DNA from 4 places in the Bradyrhizobium sp. AUGA SZCCT0222 genome. Region 4 is predicted to be linked to each of the others. Evidence: predicted binding sites of a transcription regulator. Region 4 holds the regulator's gene; each other region holds the start of a gene.

Region 1 (5,118 bases), on a different contig from region 4:
CGTGCTGCCTTGTGCCAGCGAGAAGGGCGCCTTCAGCGTGGCGTGAAAGCCGTATTTGCAGGGATCGGCCGTCAGGTTGCGCCAATCCGGCGCCGCGCTGGCGACGTCTTCCGGAAACGGCAGGTCTTCGCCGGTGAAGGCGTCATAGCCAAGCAATTGCGCGCCAAAGCGATTGAGGTCGCTGGCCTGCGCCGGGGCGTAGTAGATCGCGTAACGCGGATAATTCGACATCGGTGCAGACTAAAGCGTTTTCGAGTGAAGTGGAGCCCGGTTCGCGTGAAGAAAACGCGTCGAGACAAAAGACTCGGCGGCGTCAGGCGGCCGCAACCGTCTTGCGCGGCGCCGTTGAGGGACTGCGCAGACGGTTGGCTTCTGTCAGATGCACCAGCCTTCCCGCGGCGATGACGGCGACGACACGCGGCCGCAACGGCACCTTGTCATCAACGAAGATGATGTCGGCACGCTGGCCGGTGGCAAGAACGCCGCGATCGGTGAGGCCGGCGGCCCGGGCGGGGGCTGACGATATCAGCTGCCAGGCCTCGGCCAGCGGCAGCACGCCATCGGCAGCGAGACGGAACGCTGCCAATAGCTGCGCCGGATAATAGTAATCCGACGCCAGCACCGAACACAGACCCTTGGCGATCATGTCGGACGCCTTGGTCCAGCCGGTATGGCTGCCGCCGCGGACGACATTGGGCGCGCCGAACACGATGAAGTCGCCGGCCTCTGCCGCCTCGCGCGCGGTTTCCTCATTGACCGGAAACTCGGCAATGCCGACGCCCTGCGCCCGAAACGCCTTCCGCATCTCGGGGGTTTCGTCGTCATGCGACAGCATGCGTACATTGGCGTCACGCGCCGCTCTCGCCAGCCGGGCGATCGAAGCCGGCACCTCGTGTGCGCGGCCAACGACGCTCGCCACCAGCAAATCGAACGCTTCGTTCGAAAGCCCGGTGCGTTCGACCATGCGGCTGCGCTTTTGCGGCTTGTCGAGGTTGGCGACCGTCCCGTCCATGTGGTCGTTGAACGCGAACAGGTCGATGCGCCCGTCGGATAGCCATTCGATGATCTCGGCCTCGGCGTCGAGGTTGTAGGTCTCGTGGCGCAGATGGAAGCGGGTGTCGGCCGAAAGCTGCGGCCTCATCGACTCGATCGCCTCCAGCAACCGCCTTGCATTGTCGCCGGAGCGCAGGCCCGGCTCCCACGACCATGTCGTGCCATGATAGACCGTGGTGATGCCGTTGCTGATCGCCTGCCGGTCGCTGTCACCAAGGGCGACGTCGATCGGGAAGTCAACGCCCGGGCGCGGCATCATCTGCCGTTCGAACGCATCGCCATGAAGATCGACGATCCCCGGCAACACCAGCAAGCCGCCGGCGTCGATACCCAGCGAAGCGCGGCCCTGGTCGACGCCGATGGCGCTGATGTCACGGCCTGCGATCCGCAGCGAGGTCTCGTGGATTTCGTGGCCGAGCAGGGCCCGGCCGCCTTCGATGAAAATATCAGTCACGATGCTGCACCCTGATGCCTGATCTGCGCGCGGACGGAGCCCGTGCCGCCTTCGTATTTTGCCAGAAAATCCTCGACTGTGAGCTTGCGGAAATCGGGCAGGGCGCCGCGCAGGGTTTCATGGTCCCAATTCCACCAGGCGAGCTCGGCGAGCCGGCCGGCGACTTCTTCCGAAAACCGCCGCTTGATCGGCCGTGCCGGATTGCCGCCGACGATGGTGTAGGCCGGGACGTCCTTGGTCACGATCGCGCCGGCGGCGATCACCGCACCGGTGCCGACGTTGCGGCCTGGCAGGATGATCGCGCCATGCCCGATCCAGACGTCATGTCCGATATGGATGTGGTGCGCGCGCCGCCATTCGAAGAACCCTGCGTCGTCGCTCTCGCCGGGAAAATAAGCGCTGGCCCGGTACGTGAAGTGCGCCTGCGTCGCGCGGTGCATCGGATGGTTGCTCGGATTGATCCTGGTCATCGCCGCGATCGAGCAGAATTTGCCGATGGACGTGTAGGTGATCTGGGCGTCGTTGACGACGTAGGAATAGTCGTCCATCGACACTTCATGCAGGATCGTGCGCGCGCCGACTTCGCAATAGGCACCGAGCCGGGTGTCGTGCAGTTTTGCCGTGGGATCGACGGTCGGGTCGACTGAAAGCATTTTGCCGGCCATACGGGCGTCTCTCCGCGACAAAAATGGTGTCACGATGGCACGTCATCAACGGGCATGATGACATCTTCGTGACGGTTGCATGACGGATATCGCGCGAGCGATGAGGGTGTGGACGACGCCGCACCGCAGCGTGATTGTCACACAACTGTAAAGTCCAATCGCTAGCGATGATCCACGAGCGGGATTCTGGAGCATTGCATGCTGGTGGTGGAAGGTTTGACGTGCCGTTTCGGCACAAAAGCCGCAGTGGATGATGCGTCATTCTCGATCGCGCCCGGCAGCTTCGTCGGCGTGATTGGCCGCTCCGGCGCCGGTAAGTCGACGCTGCTGCGGATGATCAACCGCCTCGCTGAGCCTTCCGAAGGCCGCATCCTGTTCGAAGGCGTCGACGTCACCGCGCTGCGCGGCAAGGATTTGCGGCAGTGGCGCGCCCGCTCGGCGATGATCTTTCAACAGTTCAATCTGGTCGGCCGGCTCGATGTGCTGACTAACGTTCTCATGGGACGCCTCGCGGAAATCCCGTCCTGGCGTTCGCTGACGCAAACCTGGCCCGAACGGGACAAGGCGCTGGCGATGTCGGCGCTCGAGCAGTTCGACATGGCTTCGCTTGCGGCCCAGCGCGCCGACCAGCTCTCCGGAGGTCAACAGCAGCGGGTCGCGATCGCGCGTGCGCTGGTGCAGGAGCCGGATATCATTCTCGCCGACGAGCCGATCGCTTCGCTCGATCCACGCAACACGCGGATCGTGATGGATGCGCTGCTGCGCATCAACAAGCATTTCGGCATCACCGTGATCTGCAATCTGCATTCGCTCGACCTGGCGCGAACCTACTGCGACTGCCTGATCGGCATGTCCGCGGGCCGCATCGTGTTCGACGGGGCGCCGGCGACGCTGACCGACCTCATCGCGCGCGAGCTTTACGATCTCGAAGCCAACGACGTCATGGGCGCAGCACCCGCACATGCGCCTGGCGGAGCCGCCGTCCCTGAGCTGGGCACTGCGGCGGCGGCCTGAGCGTTTCTTCTGTAACAGGGTGGCCGCTTGCAAACCTGCAAACGGCCAAAAAAATGCGTAACACAACAAGAGGGCACACCATGATCAATCGTCGTATCGTTCTGGCCGGCGCGGCCGCGCTGGCGTTTTCGGCCTCCAGCGCCTCTGCGCAGGACTGGAAGGGCAAATATCCGGAACTGACCTTCGCCGTCGTGCCGGCGGAAAACGCCTCGGGTGTGACCGAGCGCTGGGCACCGTTCGTCGCCTATCTCTCCAAAGAGCTCGGCGTCAAGGTCACGCTGCGCATCGCCAACGATTACGCCGCCGTCATCGAAGGCCAGCGCTCCGGCAACATCCATATCGCCAGCTACGGCTCGGCGTCGTTCGCACGCGCGCGGATGACCGGCGTCAAGACCGACGCGTTCGCCAACGACATCAATGCCGATGGCTCTACGGGTTATTACTCGGTGTTCTTCGTCAAGGCGTCGAGCCCGTACAAGAACATCGACCAGCTGAAGGGCAAGAATCTCGCCTTGGTCGATCCGAATTCGACGTCCGGCAACAACGTGCCGCGCTTCGAACTCGACAAGCTGGGCATCTCCGATGCCGACACGTATTTTGGCAAAGTCGTGTTCAGCGGCAGCCATGAGAACGCCATCCTGGCGCTGACGCAGGGCACCGTCGAAGTCGCTGCCAATCAGTGGACCACCGACAACGACTCCACGCTAGCCCAGATGCTGACCAAGGGCATGCTGAAGAACGCCGACGGCACAGCGATGAAGAAGGAAGATTTCCGGATCGTCCATAAGTCCGCGCCCATTCTCAATGGACCCTATGCCTATAGTTCGGACCTTCCGGACGGCCTGAAGGCCGCCATCGCCAAGGCGTTCGCGGATGCACCGACCAAGGACAAGGCCGCCTTCGACCGCCTTTCCGATGGCCAGAAAAAGGCCTTCAACCCCGCCACGACAAAGGATTGGGATGGCATGATCGACCTGATCAAGTTCGTGGACAATCTTCGCAAGAAGAAGGCTTCCTGATCGATCGGCGGAGCGAGACCAGGCCGGGTCCATGCGACCCGGCCTTTTTCCGTTCAGGACATAACCGGCACAGCAGCCTTCCATGACATCAGCAGTATCCATCCTTCCAGCCCAGCAACTCGCGGTACTCAACGACGCTTATCGTGCGGCGGTGGCGCGCAAGCGGCTGCGGATGACGCTGGCAACGGCGGTATTCTTTGCGGTTCTCGTCATCGCCGCGATCGGCGCCGAGGTGAATCCGGTTATTTTCGTCAACAAGATCGGAAATTTCGTCAGCTACTTCGACCGCATCGGCACGCTGGAGAGCGGCGCGCGAGTCTGGTCCGATATCGGCGAGTGGTTCTGGGGCTGGAAAAAATGGCTGGCGCTGCTCGGCGAGACCGTCCTGATCAGTTACGTCGGTACCCTGGCCGGCGCGATCCTCGCTTTTGGGCTCAATTTTCTGGCCGCTGAAAACACCTCGCCGGCGCCATGGCTGCGCTTTACGGTTCGCCGCCTGATGGAGTTCTGCCGCACCGTTCCGGACATCGTGTTCGCGCTGATCTTTGTGATCGCGTTCGGTCTCGGGCCGATGGCCGGGGTTCTCGCCATCATGATCCATTCGGTCGGCGCGCTCGGCAAACTGTATTCCGAAATCGTCGAGAACATCGACATGAAGCCGGTCGAGGGGGTCCGATCGACCGGCGCGAGCTGGATATCGTGCATCCGCTTCGCGGTCGTGCCGCAGGTCGCGGCGGGTTTTGCCAGCTACACGCTGCTGCGCTTTGAGATCAACGTGCGCGGCGCTTCGGTGATGGGTTTCGTCGGCGCCGGCGGCATCGGCCAGGAACTCGTCGTCGCCGTGAGAAAGTTCTTTTATTCCGACGTCAGTGCGATCCTGCTGATGATCATTGTCACCGTGTTCCTGATCGAT
Region 2 (5,118 bases), on a different contig from region 4:
CGCTGAACAACCGCCTGCGGGCGGAAGTGTTCGAGGTGCTGGAGCGGGCCGACCGCGATCCTGACATTTCGATCTCGATTCTGCGCGGCGCTGGTCCCTGTTTTTCCGCCGGCTACGATCTGTCGGCGGATAACCGCGTCGACCAGCCCTATCACTCGGCCGCCGGCCCCGGCCAATGGTCGCGGCACGTCGTCGAGGGCTGGTTCGGGATTTGGGATCTTGCAAAACCGGTGGTGGCGCAGGTGCACGGCTATTGCCTTGCCGGTGGCACGGAGCTCGCGACCGCCTGCGATATCGTCTACGTCGCCGACGATGCGCAAATCGGCTATCCGCCGGTGCGGCTGATGAGCCCGCCCGACATGCAGTATCACCCGTGGCTGGTCGGCATGCGCCGCGCCATGGAACTGATGTTGACCGGCGACGCGATGTCCGGCCGCGAGGCCGCCGAATGGGGTTTTGCGACGCGGTCGTTTCCGCTCGAAGAGCTAGATGCGCGCACGCTGGATTTCGCCGAGCGCGCCGCCAAAGTGCCGATCGAATTGCAGCAGCTCAACAAGCGCTCGGTGCACCGCGCGATGGAGATCATGGGCGCCCGCGCCGCGATGCGCGCCGGCACCGAAATCCAGGCGCTGGCGTTCACGACGGAGGCTTCCCGTAACTACATGTCGACGTTCCGCCGCGACGGTGGAAGCGTGAAATCACAGCTCGACCAGCGCGACGCGACGTTTGGGGATTATCGGACAAGGAAGGAGTAACCGCGCGAGTGCAGTTAGATACCCACCGTCATTGCGAGCCAACGGGTCGCGCGAATGCACGCCCGATGACAGGCTCCGCGAAGCAATCCATCTCCCTGCGCGGGGATAGATGGATTGCTTCGTCGCTTCGCTCCTCGCAATGACGGCCGATAGGATGGAGGCCTTCACTTCGCCTTCAAGAACTCGCCGACTTCCAGCAGCACGAACTCGTTGTCGTCGGCCTTGTTGGGATCGCGGCTCGAGGAGAACGGCAGGTTGTTGTCGTTGCCGACGATGATGTGGGTGTCGTCGACGCGGTCGACGTTCTCGATGGTGAAGAACGGGAACGTCAGCACGCCGTCGTTGAGCGGCTTCCTTGCCTTCTTGTCGGGATCGCGGATCTTCATCAGGTCGATATAGGCGATCTTGCGCACCGGCTTGCCGGCGTTGGCGTCGTTAAGCTCGACCTTGTAGACGCGCTTGAATTTTGCGAGGTCCGGGAAGCAGTTTTCACCGCGGGTGCCTTGCGGGCAGGCCTTGTCCGCGGTGCCTTCGCCATTGTCGCGCTCGATGATCAGGCCGGAGGAGGCGTCGATCATGTTGAAATCGCCGATTGCGTGGCCATTGGCCTCGAACACATAGTGCCAGTAGCGCCCGGTGAATTTTTCCGCCGCGACGTCGAATTCGAGGATTCGCGCGGCTTCCTTGCCGTCGACCTTTTCAACATCCTTTTTCTCGGCATCCCATAGCGGGCCTTCCAACAGGCCGTAGAGGAACTTGCCGTCCTTCGATCCGCCAAAGCCTTCATAGCCCTTGGAGCGGCGCAGGTTGACAGTGGTGTAGCTGGCTCCGGGCGCGCCCGGCGACTGCACTGACCAATGATCGGGCGAACGCACCGGCTTGCCGTCGGCGGTGGTGTCGAACACGGCGAGCACTTTGCCGGTCTTGTCGGCTTTCAGGATGTAGGGACCGAATTCATCGCCGATCCAGAAGGTGTCGCCGATGATCTGGAAACCTTCGGTGTCGAAGTCGGCGCCGGTGAGGTAGCGCTTGGCGGTGGCTTCGTGGACGATGCGGAACGGCACCTTCTTTTCGGGGTCATGCAGGAAGACGGTTTCCTGGCGGTCGATCTTGCCGGTCGTCCAGTCGATCTTGTGTCGATTGAGATACAGCATCGAGTCGGCGGAGTTATAGCGCGAGCCCATGCCGTTGTCGGTGAGCACCCAGAACGAACCGTCCGGCATCACCTTGATGCCGGAATGGCCCTGCAGCGGCTGGCCCTTGAAGGGCAGCGAGACGCCGGTCGGGCGCTCATAGGATTTTCCCATCACGCTGCCCAGCGCATCGGTTCTGCGACCGGTGGTGTATTTGCCTGATGTCTTGAGATCATCAGGCGCGTCGGCGGGGGCCTCGACAAAGGATTGCGCGGGGAGGATGGCGTGGCCCTTCAGCGTGGCGGGAAACTCGCCTTCGCCTTGCGCAAACGCGGCACCTGTAGCCAGAAAGACCGAGGCGACGGAACAGAGCAGTGACATGCGCATGGTAGTATCTCCTGTGAGAAGCGATGCCGTGTTCTCCGGGGAGCGTGTAACAGCCGCCTGACAGTTTTGTGAAACGCCGGTGATGCCGTTGGATAATCGTGCGGCCTTACGCCGCCCGCGCGAACGAGGATCCTTGGGCGGCTACCGGGTCGCGACCGGTCGCATGGTTTGCGGCAGCAGGAACGGTACGCCATGGTCGGTATATTCGACCGTGACATCCACTTCGAAGATGCGGCGGATGGTTTCGGCGGTGATGGCGTCGGTGCGGCCGCCGTCGATTGCCAGCCTGCCGCGGTGCAAGAGCACGATCCGGTCGGCGAAACGCATCGCCAGATTGAGATCGTGCAGCACCGCGATCACGGCCGTGCCGCCTCGCGCGCGCAGCTTGGCGGTTTCCACGAGATCGATCTGGTGGCGCATGTCGAGGCTCGAGGTCGGCTCATCCAGGAGCAGCAATCCCGGCCCGTGCTGCGCCTCGCCGCAGGCGAGTTGCACCAGCACGCGGGCAAAATGCGCGCGCTGTTGTTCGCCGCCGGACAAAGTCGGCAATTGCCGGTGGCTGAAGCGCTCCAGCCCGACCTCGTGCAGCGCCGTCTCGACCAGCCTTTGCGCGGCGGCGCGGCTGTTGTCGCCGGCCCCCATGGCGACGATCTCTTCGACCGTGAACGGGAAGGTGACGGTGACATGCTGCGACAGCATGGCGCGATGCTGGGCCAATTGGCGCGGTTTGTAGGCGTCAATGTCGCGCCCCTTGAGTTCGACATGGCCGCGGGTCGGGCGAAGGTCGCCGGACAGCATCCGCAACAGCGTTGATTTACCCGCGCCGTTGGGCCCGACGATCGCGACCATCTCGCCGGCAGCGACGCGAAGGTCGATGGCGTCGACCAGGGTCGCGTCGCCGATCCGCAGCGAGACCGACCGCGCTTCGAGGAGCGGGTTCATAGCCCGACCAGCCCGCGCTGGCGCAGCAGCATGGCGAGGAAGAACGGCGCGCCGACCGCCGCGGTCAGGATGCCGATCGGCATTTCCGCAGGCGCAACGATGGTGCGAGCCAGCGTATCGGCGCCGACCAGCAGGATCGCACCTAATAACACCGAGGCCGGCAGCAGCAGCCGGTGCGCCGGGCCGATCACCAGCCGCAACAGATGCGGCACCACGATGCCGACAAATCCGACGACGCCGCAGATCGACACCGCGACGCCGGTCATCGCCGACACCAGCACGATCGAAATCCGCTTCAGCCGCTCGACGTCGACGCCGCTGTGAAACGCTTCGGCCTCGCCGAGCACCAGCACGTCGAGCCCGCGGCCAATCCACAGGCAAGCGATCAGGGCGAACAGAAGTACCGGCGCCAGCGTGGCGACCTTGGGCCAGGTCGCGCCGCTCAGCGATCCCAGCAGCCAGAAGGTGATGTCGCGCAACTGGCGATCGTCGGCGATGAACACCAGAAGCCCGATGCCGGCATTGGCGATGGCGGCGATCGCCAGCCCCGCCAGCAGGAAGATCGCAATCGAGGTCCGGCCCGAACGGCTGGCGATGCCGTAGAGCACGATGGTGGTCGCCAGCGAGCCGAAGAAGGCCGCCAGCGGCAGCAACTGGTTCTGCATGAAGCGCAGGCTTTCGCCGAGATGGCTGTCGGTGAACACGATCGCGCTGGCCGCCGCAAAGGCGCCGCCGCTGGAGACGCCGACGAGGGCAGGATCAGCCAGCGGATTTCGAAATAGCCCCTGCATGATGGCGCCGGACGCGGCGAGCAGGCCGCCGACCATCGCCGCCGCCGCGATCCGCGGAATCCGGATCGACCACAGCACGAGCTGATCGCGCGCCGCCAGCGGATGCGGAGAGGAGTCCGTCCACAGGCCGAGGGCTGCCGGAAGCCGTGACAGCGGAATTCCCGCAGCACCCATCGTGAGCGCGATCAGCGCCGCACCGGCCAGCGCCAGCAGCAACCCAACCAGCGTCAGCGTGGCGGCGGGCCGCAGCGTGGCGCCGCTGCGACGCTGTTTCGCGCCGTCCGCTTCGGCCGGCGCTACCGCGGTCATTGCCGGCAGTTTGCGGTCAGCACGGCCGGCGTGAAGCTCGCAGCCTGCGGCGCCAGCGCCGGATAGAGCTTGACCGAGAGGTCGCGCGCGGCGGCGGCGGTGCGCGGGCCGAAGCCGAGCAGATAGAGGCCTTCCATCGAAATGAAGGCCTTGTTCGCCACCACAGGCGTCATCGCGAAAGCCGGATGGACGTAGACCGCTTCGGCTTCCAGCGAATCCTTGCTGCGCTGGATCGAGAGCACCACGTCGGGCCTGGCCGCGACGATCGCCTCGTCATTGATGATCTTGTAGCCCTCATAGCTGTCGATCGCATTGACGCCGCCGGCCAGTGCGATGATTTCATTGGCTGCGGTCTTCTGGCCCGCCGCCATGGCGCGGCCGTTGAGCAGCGACATCACGAACATCACGCGCACGGGTTTTGTCACTTTGGTGCGCAGCGCACGCAATTGCGCCAGGTCGCCGGATACCGCCGCGGTCAGGCATTCCGCCCGCGCGTCGGCGCCCATGGCGTGGCCGACCAGCTTGATCTTGTCGAGCAGGCCCTGTTCGGAAAAGGTTTCGGGCACCAGCACCAGCGGCACCTTCGCCGCCTCCAGCACATCAATGGTTTCCTTCGGCCCCGATCCCTGCACGGCGAGCACGAGCGAGGGGTTGAGCCCGAGCACGCCCTCGGCCGAGAGCTGGCGCATATAGCCGACATTGGGTTTGTCGCGCAGCGCCGACGTCGGATAGAGGCTGGTCGCATCGACACCGGCCAGCCGGTCCTCGAAGCCCAGCGCGTAGAGGATCTCGGTGATGGCG
Region 3 (5,118 bases), on a different contig from region 4:
ACGCGCTGGAGCGCGATACCGCCGCGGTCGTGACTAAATCGGGAGGCAAGGTTATCGGCAACGTCAGGCATCCCCTGAACTCGTCAGACTTCTCCTCGTTCCTGCTGCAGGCGCAGGCTTCCAAGGCCAAGATCGTCGGCATGGCCAATGCCGGCGGCGACACCACCAACACCATCAAGCAGGCGTCGGAATTCGGCATCGTCGCCGGCGGCCAGAAGCTGGCCGGTCTTCTGCTCTTCATTACCGACGTTCATTCGCTCGGTCTGAAGGTTGCCCAGGGCCTGAATTTCACCGAAACCTTCTACTGGGATCTCAACGACGACACCCGCGCGTTTTCCAAGCGCTTCTCCGAGCGCATGAAGAACAAGGCGATGCCGTCCATGGTGCAGGCCGGCGTCTATTCCGGTCTGATCCACTACTTCAAGACGGTCGATGCGATGGGCGGCAATCCGCATGACGGCATCAAGGTCGTCGAGAAAATGAAGGCGGCGCCGACCGACGACCCGCTGTTCGGCAAGGGTACGATCCGTGCCGACGGCCGCAAGCTTCATCCGGCCTACCTGTTTGAGGTCAAGAAGCCGGCCGAATCCAAGGGGCCGTGGGACTATTACAAGCTGATCGGGACCACCCCCGGCGACCAGGCTTTCCGGCCGCTTTCGGAAAGCGCCTGTCCGCTGGTAAAGAAGTAAGACGATCGCCCGCCGGCACCATGCCGGCGGGCTTCTCTTCGCGTCACCACGCGAAATAGCGTCACAACGAAATCGAGTGCGAAACCGATGCAAGCTCTCTACGCGCAGCTTTTAGTGGGATTGATCAACGGCTCGTTCTACGCGCTGCTCAGTCTGGGGCTGGCCGTGATCTTCGGCATGCTCAACATCATCAATTTCGCCCATGGCGCGCTCTATATGATGGGTGCGTTCTGCGCCTATTTCCTGCTCAATTTGGCGGGTATTGGATACTGGCCGGCGCTGATCATTGCGCCGATCGTGGTCGGCATCTTCGGCATGATCCTGGAACGGACCATGCTGCAGTGGCTTTCGGGCCTCGATCATCTCTACGGGTTGCTGCTGACGTTCGGTATCGCGCTGATCGTGCAGGGCGTGTTCCAGAATTATTTCGGCTCCTCGGGCCTTCCCTATGCGATCCCCGATGAACTGAGGGGCGGCATGAACCTCGGCTTCATGTTCCTGCCGATTTACCGCGGCTGGGTGGTCGTGTTCTCGCTCATCGTTTGCCTCGCCACCTGGTACCTGATCGAAAAGACGCGGCTTGGTGCCAATCTGCGCGCCGCGACCGAAAACCCGACACTGGTGCGCGCGTTCGGCATCAACGTGCCCAGGATGATCACGCTGACCTATGGGCTCGGCGTGGGCCTCGCGGCGCTGGCCGGCGTCTTGTCCGCCCCGATCAACCAGGTCCGGCCGCTGATGGGCGCCGACCTGATCATCGTCGTGTTCGCGGTGGTGGTGATCGGCGGCATGGGCTCCATCATGGGATCGATCATCACCGGCTTTTCGCTCGGCGTGATCGAAGGACTGACCAAATACTTCTATCCCGAAGCTTCAAACACCGTGGTTTTCGTCCTGATGGTACTGGTGTTGCTGGTGAAGCCAACGGGTCTGACCGGACGGGCGGCCTGATATGAGCGCATTGACTGACGATACATTGCCGGCATCACCGCGCGCCGTGCGCGACGAGATGATCGTATTCGTCCTGATGGCGGCGCTGCTGGCGATCGTGCCGCTGACAGGGATCTATCCGTTCTTCGTGATGCAGGCGTTGTGCTTTGCGCTGCTGGCCTGCGCGTTCAACCTCCTGATCGGCTACGGCGGGCTGTTGTCGTTCGGCCACGCGATGTTTCTGGGCACGGCCGGTTACTTCACCGCGCATGCCCTGAAGGTCTGGGGGCTGTCGCCGGAGCTCGGAATTCTGGTCGGCACCCTGGGTGCCGCCGGGCTTGGCGTCATTACCGGCGTCGTCGCCATTCGCCGTCAGGGCATCTACTTCTCGATGATCACGCTGGCGCTGTCGCAGCTTCTGTATTTCATCTACCTGCAGACGCCGTTCACCCATGGTGAGGACGGCATCCAGGGCATCCCGCAGGGCTATCTGTTCGGCATCTTCAATCTCGCCAAGCCGACGGTGCTCTATTACGTCATCCTCGTCGGGTTCCTTGGCGGTTTCCTCTTGATCTATCGCACCATCAACTCGCCGTTCGGCGAGGTCCTGAAGGCGATCCGCGAAAACGAACCGCGCGCGATCTCGCTGGGCTACAAGACCGATCACTACAAATTGCTGGCCTTCATCCTTTCCGGAACGATCGCCGGTTTCGCAGGCTCGCTAAAGGTATTCGTGGCGCAGAACGCCTCGCTCACCGACGTGCACTGGACGATGTCGGGCGAAATCGTGCTGATGACGCTGGTCGGCGGTCTCGGAACCGTATTCGGTCCCGTGGTCGGCGCCTTCGTGATCATCGCCATGCAGCAATATCTGGCCGGTTTCGGCCAGTGGGTGACGGTGATCCAGGGCGTCATCTTCGTTGCCTGCGTGCTGACTTTCCGCCGCGGCGTGATTGGCGAGATCGCGCATTTCTTCCGCCGTTCGCTGTAAATTGCCCGTTCGGGCGCGTTTTAACGCCCTACAAAGCGGTGGATGACCACTATTCCGGGGTCGGTCGTCGCGCGCTTTGCCTGTGAATGGTCTATGACAGTTTTGTGACAGGCTGCCTCGGGCAGCCGTTCCAGAACGATGGATAAGACCGATGTTGCGCTGGTTTCGCTATTTCCTGCCCAAGGAAGAGCGGTTTTTCGACCTCTTTGCCCGTCATTCCCAGACCGTCGTGCAGGGGGCGCTGGCCCTGCAGGACATGCTGCGCGGCGGCGACGAGACGCCGGTGTTCTGCCAGCGCGTCAATCAGTTCGAAAACGATGCCGACAATATCACCCGCGAGGTGCTGACTGCGGTCCGGCGTACCTTCATCACCCCGTTCGACCGCGGCGATATCAAAAACCTGATCACCTCGATGGACGATGCCATCGACCAGATGCAGCAGACCGCCAAGGCCGTCATTCTGTTCGAGGTCCGCGTCTTCGAGCCGCCGATGCGCGAAATCGGAACGCTGATCGTCGAATGCGCCAATCTGGTCGGGCGCGCTTTGCCGTTGATGCAGGCGATCGGTGACAACGTCGCGATGCTGACCGCGATCACCGAGGAGATCGGCAAGCTTGAGGGTCGCATCGACGACCTCCACGATATCGGGCTGAAGGAACTGTTTCTCAAGCATCGCGACGCCAACACCATGGATTTCATCGTGGGCGCCGAGATCTATAAGCATCTTGAAAAGGTTTCGGACCGCTTCGACGACGTCGCCAATGAGATCAACAGCATTGTGATTGAACAGGTATGAGCATGATCCGGAAAAGTGGGTACCGGTTTTCCGAAAAAATCATGCTCCCAGTAACTTAGGGCAGGGCCAACAAGTGGATGCTGCGCTTGGTCTTCCAATTCTGATCGCATTGATTGCGGTCGCGCTGCTGTTCGACTTCCTCAATGGATTGCACGACGCCGCCAATTCGATCGCCACGATCGTGTCGACGCGCGTATTGCGGCCGCAATACGCGGTGTTTTGGGCCGCCTTCTTCAACTTCATCGCCTTTCTGGTGTTCGGTCTTCACGTCGCCAACACCATCGGCACCGGCATCATCGAGCCCAGCATCGTCGATGCGACGGTGATCTTTGCCGCGCTGGTCGGCGCCATCGTCTGGAACCTGATCACCTGGGGGCTTGGCATTCCCTCGTCCAGTTCGCACGCGCTGATCGGCGGCTTGCTCGGCGGCGGGATCGCCAAGGCAGGCCTGTCCGCAGCGGTCTGGAGTGGGCTTTCGAAGACGCTGCTGGCGATCGTGCTGTCGCCGCTGGTCGGCTTCCTGCTGGCGCTGGTGCTGGTGGCGATCGTGTCCTGGCTCTCGGTGCGCTCGACGCCGTTCGCGGTCGACCGCGCCTTCCGCATCCTGCAATTCGTCTCGGCCTCGCTGTATTCACTCGGCCATGGCGGCAACGACGCGCAGAAGACCATGGGCATCATCGCGGTGTTGCTCTATTCGCAGGGCCATCTCGGCACTGAATTTTCGATCCCGTTCTGGGTGGTGATCTCGTGCCAGGCGGCGATGGGGCTCGGCACGCTGATGGGCGGCTGGCGGATCGTCCGTACCATGGGCCTGCGGATCACCAAACTGACCCCGATGCAGGGCTTTTGCGCGGAAACCGGCGGGGCCGCGACCCTGTTCATGGCGACCTGGCTTGGGGTTCCCGTTTCCACCACCCACACCATCACCGGCGCCATCGTTGGCGTCGGCGCGGCGCGCCGGGTCTCGGCGGTGCGCTGGAACGTGGCCAGCTCGATCGTCTATGCCTGGGTCATCACCATCCCGGCCTCGGGAATCGTGGCCGCAGCGACATATTGGGCGGTGGTGCTGCTTCGCTAATCAGGTGACCAGCTTCAGCCCGACAATGCCGGCTACGATCAGCCCGATGCTGGCCAGGCGTGCCGCGGTGGCGGGTTCGCCGAAGAGGGCGATGCCAAGGATAGCCGTGCCGACGGCGCCGATTCCGGTCCAGACGGCATAGGCCGTTCCGATCGGTAAGGTTTTCAGCGCCAGTCCAAGCAGGAGGATGCTTCCGGCCATGGCCGCCAGCGTCAGGGCCGACGGCACCAGTCGCGTAAAGCCTTCGGTGTATTTGAGACCGATGGCCCAGCCGATTTCCAGGAGACCGGCGGTGAACAACACAGCCCAGGCCATGACAAACCCTCCAGATAAGGCAGGGTCGTCCCCGCGGATGATGGTGATGGGAAGGTCGTCCTTCCCTGCTGGATATGGGGGGTGTATCCACGGTCGGCAATTGCCAAATCGCCCTTGATTGCGCCCGTTTTCCCTGCCAAACGCTCGATTCATGTCCGACATTGCCGTTTCAGCCGAATCGCCGTCCCGCTCGCCGCTTGCAGATGAAGTGGCGCGGCGGCGGACCTTTGCCATCATTTCCCACCCGGACGCCGGCAAGACCACGCTGACCGAAAAGCTGCTGCTGTTCGGCGGCGCCATCAACCTTGCCGGCCAGGTC
Region 4 (5,118 bases):
GCATGTGGGGCTTCTTCGTGCTGGGCCCGTTTTTGGCCAACTCGTTCCAGCCGTTCATGATCAGCATCTTCGACGGCGTCCCGGTTCTCGGCACCATCTTCGCAGGTCCCCCGTCCTATCTCAGCCTGTTCAACGCCGCGCTGATCCTTGCGATCATGGTGCTGCCCTTCATCACCTCGATCTCGGTCGACGTCTTCAAGACGGTGCCGCCGGTGCTGAAGGAAGCCGCCTACGGCGTCGGCTGCACCACCTGGGAAGTCGTCCGCAACGTGGTGATCCCCTACACAAGGGTCGGCGTGATCGGCGGCGTGATGCTGGCGCTCGGCCGCGCGCTCGGCGAAACCATGGCGGTCACCTTCATCATCGGCAATTCGTTCAAGATCTCGTCCTCGATCTTCGCGCCGGGCACCACGATCTCGGCGGCGATCGCTAGCGAATTCGCCGAGAGCGACGGCCTGCATCAGTCCGGCCTGATCCTGCTCGGCCTGCTGTTGTTCGTGCTGACGTTCTTCGTCTTGTCGGCCGCCCGGCTGATGCTGATGCGGCTGGAAAAGAAGGCGGGGAACTGAGCCATGAACCCGATTTACGCCTCCCGCCGCCGCAACGACATCATCATCCGGGGCCTCTGCGTCGGCGCCGCCTTGTTCGGCGTGACCTGGCTCGCGCTGATCCTGTTCACGCTGTTCTATAACGGCCTGGCCGGCCTCAACCTGGCCGTCTTCACCCAGGACACGCCGCCGCCCGGCTCGACCGATGGCGGCCTCCGCAACGCCATCATCGGCTCGATCATCATGACTGTGATCGGGGTCGGCATCGGCGCGCCGCTCGGCATGCTGGCCGGAACCTATCTGGCCGAATACGGCAAGCATGACCGGCTCACCTCGGTGATCCGTTTCATCAACGACATCCTGCTCAGCGCGCCCTCGATCATCATCGGCCTGTTCGTCTACGGCGCCATCGTGGTGCCGATGGGCGGCTTCTCGGCCTTTGCCGGCTGTCTGGCGCTGGCCGTGATCGTGATCCCCGTGGTGGTCCGCACCACCGAGGACATGCTCGGCCTGGTGCCCAATCCGCTGCGTGAAGCGGCGTCCGCGCTCGGCCTGCCGCGCTCGCTGGTGATCAAGCGGATCGCCTATCGCGCCGCGCGAAGTGGCCTCATCACCGGCGTGCTGCTCGCCACCGCCCGCGTCGCCGGCGAAACCGCGCCGCTGCTGTTCACCGCGCTGTCGAACCAGTTCTTCAGCCTCGACCTCACCAAGACGATGGCGAACCTGCCGGTCACCATCAACAACTTCGTGCAGAGCCCCTACGAATACTGGAAGCAGCTCGCCTGGAGCGGGGCGCTGCTCATCACCCTGACCGTACTCGCCCTGAATATTGGCGCGCGCATCCTTGGCGCCGAGAGGACCGCAAAATGACCGAAGTTTCTGTATCCATGAGTGCCGTCAACGCGGGCGTTCCCCACGTGGCGCTGCCCGACGCGCCGCCGAAAGTGACCGCGCGCGGCCTGAACTTCTACTATGGCGAGCACCATGCGCTGAAGAACATCAACCTCACGCTCGGCACCCACCGCGTCACCGCCTTCATCGGGCCGTCCGGCTGCGGCAAGTCCACGCTGCTGCGGATCTTCAACCGGATGTACGACCTCTATCCGGGCCAGAAGGCGACCGGGCAATTGATGCTCGACCAGACCAACATCCTCGACCCCAAGCTCGATCTCAATCTGCTGCGCGCCCGGGTCGGCATGGTGTTCCAGAAGCCGACGCCGTTTCCGATGACGATCTACGAAAACATCGCCTTCGGCATCCGCCTCTATGAGAAGATATCGAAATCCGAGATGGACGGCCGCGTCGAAAAGGCGTTGCGTGGCGGTGCGCTGTGGAACGAGGTCAAGGACAAGCTGAATGCATCGGGCCTCAGCCTGTCCGGCGGCCAGCAGCAGCGGCTCTGCATCGCGCGCACCGTGGCGGTGCGCCCTGAAGTGATCCTGTTCGACGAGCCCTGCTCGGCGCTGGACCCGATTTCGACCGCCAAGGTCGAGGAATTGATCACAGAATTGGCGGAGGACTACACCATCGCCATCGTGACCCATAACATGCAGCAGGCGGCGCGCGTCTCGGACAAGACCGCCTTCATGTATCTCGGTGAACTGGTCGAATTCGACGACACCAACAAGATTTTCACCTCGCCGGGCGATCGACGCACCCAGGATTACATTACCGGCCGGTTCGGCTAAGCGCACATCGCGAGGAGAAGACAATGGCTTCAGAGCATACCGCGAAGGCGTTCGACAGCGATCTTCAGGAATTGACCCGCCTGGTCGCCGAAATGGGCGGCCTTGCCGAACGCATGATCACCGAATCCGTCGATGCCTTGATCCGGCGCGATGTTGCGCTGGGAAAACGCGTCGTCGCCTCCGACGCCGAGATCGACCGCCTGCAGCACCTGATCGAGGAACGCGCGGTGCTGACGATTGCCCGCCGCCAGCCGATGGCCATCGACCTGCGCGAGATCGTCGGCGCCATGCGGGTGGCCACCGATCTGGAACGGATCGGCGACCTCGCCAAGAACATGGGCAAGCGCGTCGCGGCGCTGGAGAACGATTTCCAGCCGCTGAAACTGATCCGCGGTCTTGAACACATGACCGATCTGGTGCAGTCGCAGGTCAAGTCCGTGCTCGACGCCTACGCGTCGCACGACCTGCCGGCGGCGATGGCGGTCTGGAAGGGCGACGAGGAAGTCGACGCCATCTGCACTTCGCTGTTCCGCGAACTCCTGACCTACATGATGGAAGATCCGCGCAACATCTCGTTCTGTATCCATCTGATGTTCTGCGCCAAGAACATCGAGCGGATCGGCGACCATGCCACCAACATCGCCGAGACCGTGTTCTACATGATCGAAGGCCAGCAGATCCTCGACAAGCGCCCGAAGGGCGACATGACGAATTTCGCCACGACTGTGCCGGGAAACTAGTTACTGAACTGACAGCGGAACGAGAGACGTTTTTCGCGTATCGACAGCGCGTCAAAACACAAGAGGCTTACATAGATGAACGCACGCATTCTGGTGGTTGAAGACGAGGAAGCGCTCACCACGCTTCTGCGCTACAACCTCGATGCCGAAGGCTATGAGGTCGAAACCGTCGCCCGCGGTGACGACGCCGATACACGGCTGAAGGAGCGGGTGCCCGACCTGATCGTGCTGGACTGGATGCTGCCGGGCCTGTCCGGCATCGAACTGTGCCGTCGCTTAAGGGCACGGCCGGAGACCAAGGCGCTGCCGATCATCATGCTGACCGCGCGCGGCGAGGAAAGCGAACGGGTGCGGGGGCTGGCGACCGGCGCCGACGACTACATCGTAAAACCCTTTTCGGTGCCGGAGCTGCTGGCGAGGGTGAAGGGCCTGCTCAGGCGGGCGAGCCCGGAGCGGCTCGCCACCGTGCTGACCTATGGCGATATCGAACTCGACCGCGAGAAGCGCCGCGTCGCGCGCTCGGGCCGTCCGATCGATCTCGGGCCCACCGAATATCGCCTGCTGGAGTTCTTCCTGGAACATCCCGGCCGCGTGTTCAGCCGCGAGCAACTGCTCGACAGCGTCTGGGGCCGCGACATCTACATCGACGAGCGTACCGTCGACGTCCATATCGGCCGCCTGCGCAAACTGCTCAACCCCGGCCGCGAACAGGACCCGATCCGCACCGTGCGCGGCGCCGGCTACGCGCTGGATGATCGGTTCGCGAAGGTGGAGTAGGACGCGTAAGGCGCGGCAAAATCCGCTGTCGTCCCGGCCTTGAGCCGGGACCCATAACCACTGATGTCAATTTTTGAAATGAGCTGGAGCTCCAGCCGGGCATAACCACGAACGCCTGTGGTTATGGGTCCCGGCCTTCGCCGGGACGACATCTGTGAGCGCAGCTCTTACCTGGTCGGCTTCGGCGCCGGGCGGCGGCGATCGGAGGCCGGCTGATAGGCGATGCGCGAGTGATGCGCGCAATAGGGCAGGCTGCTGAGCGCCTTGCCGCCGCAGAAAAAGAATTCCGAGCTGGAGGGATCGCCGATCGGCCAGTGGCAGGTGGCCTCGTTCAATTCGAGCAGCGTCAGCCGCTGGCTCATCGGCACCACATTGTCGTAGGCGACCGGATCCGGCTCCATCTCCACCTCGAAGGCGTGGGCCAGCGCGGTGTTGCCGCGCGACACCGGGCGCGCCACCCGCATCATCTGCTGGGCGGGGCGCGCCTTGCGCTGACGCGGCGCGGCCGAGGAGGGGCTCTTGGCACGGCCGGAAAGACCCAGCCGGTGCACTTTGCCGATCACTGCATTTCGCGTCACATTTCCAAGTTCCGCGGCGATCTGGCTGGCGGAAAGTCCGCCCTCCCAGAGCTTTTTAAGCTGCTCGACGCGCTCGTCGGACCAGGTCAATACCGTCATCGCATTCTTCCCTTCGCACAGAGCCGGCCAAACCGGGGGCAGCGCTGGCGATGCCAATTCTCAAAAATCCCAGCGGGCAGAATCCCTTAGCCCTCGCCGGGCGCAAAAAAGCCGCCCGAACGTTTACGCCTTACAAAATGGACTCTAGGGGTCAGTACTTCCGCACGAGATGTCGTACCCGACAGCCCAGACGCTACAATATGGCGGGACTCTGGCGCAAGAGTCCGCGTCCGCGCGTCCACATGTTCCGGTACTTATGCATTGCAATTGGCGTTTTCCACGGCACCGGAATGCTACGGATTGCTTTATCCTGCACCGCAGGGAAGCGGTTTTTAGGCGTGTTGACACGGTCCAAAGCCAGCATAGAATGCTTGCTACGTGCCGCCCCGAAAAGGCGGCACGTTTTGTTTTCGCAAGACCGGCTGTGCCGCGTTCGCGCCAATGCACGCTATGTGGCCGGTCTCTAACCGTCAGTGATAGCCATGACCAACAGCGCCCCGTCGCATCTGCTTCCCGTATTCGCGAGAGTCGATCTCGGTTTCGAACGCGGCGAAGGCGCGTGGCTGATCTCGACGTCAGGCGAGCGCTATCTCGACTTCACCTCGGGTGTGGCGGTGAATGCGCTCGGCCACTGCCATCCGCATCTGGTCGCGGCCTTGCAGGAGCAGGCCACCAAGCTTTGGCACAT

The links. Region 4 encodes PhoB, which activates phosphate uptake and scavenging genes when phosphate is short. Its sites were predicted from a motif close to TGTCATNNANCTGTCAT; they were not measured.
Region 1: phnC (phosphonate ABC transporter ATP-binding protein) is a predicted target of PhoB. The motif match lies at 2,241-2,257, and genes of this name have one in related genera.
Region 2: JQ629_RS27150 (esterase-like activity of phytase family protein) is a predicted target of PhoB. The motif match lies at 2,322-2,338, and genes of this name have one in related genera.
Region 3: JQ629_RS12575 (DUF47 domain-containing protein) is a predicted target of PhoB. The motif match lies at 2,704-2,720, and genes of this name have one in related genera.

Annotation. Positions count from the first base shown of each region.
Region 1 is NZ_JAFCLX010000001.1:87,169-92,286, forward strand. It holds gene JQ629_RS00475 (DUF1045 domain-containing protein) at 1-231, opposite strand, end outside; gene JQ629_RS00480 (alpha-D-ribose 1-methylphosphonate 5-triphosphate diphosphatase) at 314-1,507, opposite strand; gene JQ629_RS00485 (transferase hexapeptide repeat family protein) at 1,504-2,172, opposite strand; gene phnC (phosphonate ABC transporter ATP-binding protein) at 2,371-3,186, shown strand; gene phnD (phosphonate ABC transporter substrate-binding protein) at 3,267-4,205, shown strand; gene phnE (phosphonate ABC transporter, permease protein PhnE) at 4,288-5,118, shown strand, end outside.
Region 2 is NZ_JAFCLX010000038.1:33,433-38,550, reverse strand. It holds gene JQ629_RS27155 (enoyl-CoA hydratase-related protein) at 1-755, shown strand, start outside; gene JQ629_RS27150 (esterase-like activity of phytase family protein) at 920-2,275, opposite strand; gene JQ629_RS27145 (heme ABC transporter ATP-binding protein) at 2,417-3,217, opposite strand; gene JQ629_RS27140 (FecCD family ABC transporter permease) at 3,214-4,317, opposite strand; gene JQ629_RS27135 (heme/hemin ABC transporter substrate-binding protein) at 4,314-5,118, opposite strand, start outside.
Region 3 is NZ_JAFCLX010000011.1:138,817-143,934, forward strand. It holds gene JQ629_RS12560 (ABC transporter substrate-binding protein) at 1-689, shown strand, start outside; gene JQ629_RS12565 (branched-chain amino acid ABC transporter permease) at 777-1,640, shown strand; gene JQ629_RS12570 (branched-chain amino acid ABC transporter permease) at 1,642-2,610, shown strand; gene JQ629_RS12575 (DUF47 domain-containing protein) at 2,762-3,406, shown strand; gene JQ629_RS12580 (inorganic phosphate transporter) at 3,480-4,484, shown strand; gene sugE (quaternary ammonium compound efflux SMR transporter SugE) at 4,485-4,799, opposite strand; gene JQ629_RS12590 (peptide chain release factor 3) at 4,951-5,118, shown strand, end outside.
Region 4 is NZ_JAFCLX010000004.1:4,754-9,871, reverse strand. It holds gene pstC (phosphate ABC transporter permease subunit PstC) at 1-569, shown strand, start outside; gene pstA (phosphate ABC transporter permease PstA) at 573-1,418, shown strand; gene pstB (phosphate ABC transporter ATP-binding protein PstB) at 1,415-2,236, shown strand; gene phoU (phosphate signaling complex protein PhoU) at 2,260-2,976, shown strand; gene phoB (phosphate regulon transcriptional regulator PhoB) at 3,052-3,753, shown strand; gene JQ629_RS04265 (GcrA family cell cycle regulator) at 3,921-4,430, opposite strand; gene JQ629_RS04260 (aspartate aminotransferase family protein) at 4,913-5,118, shown strand, end outside.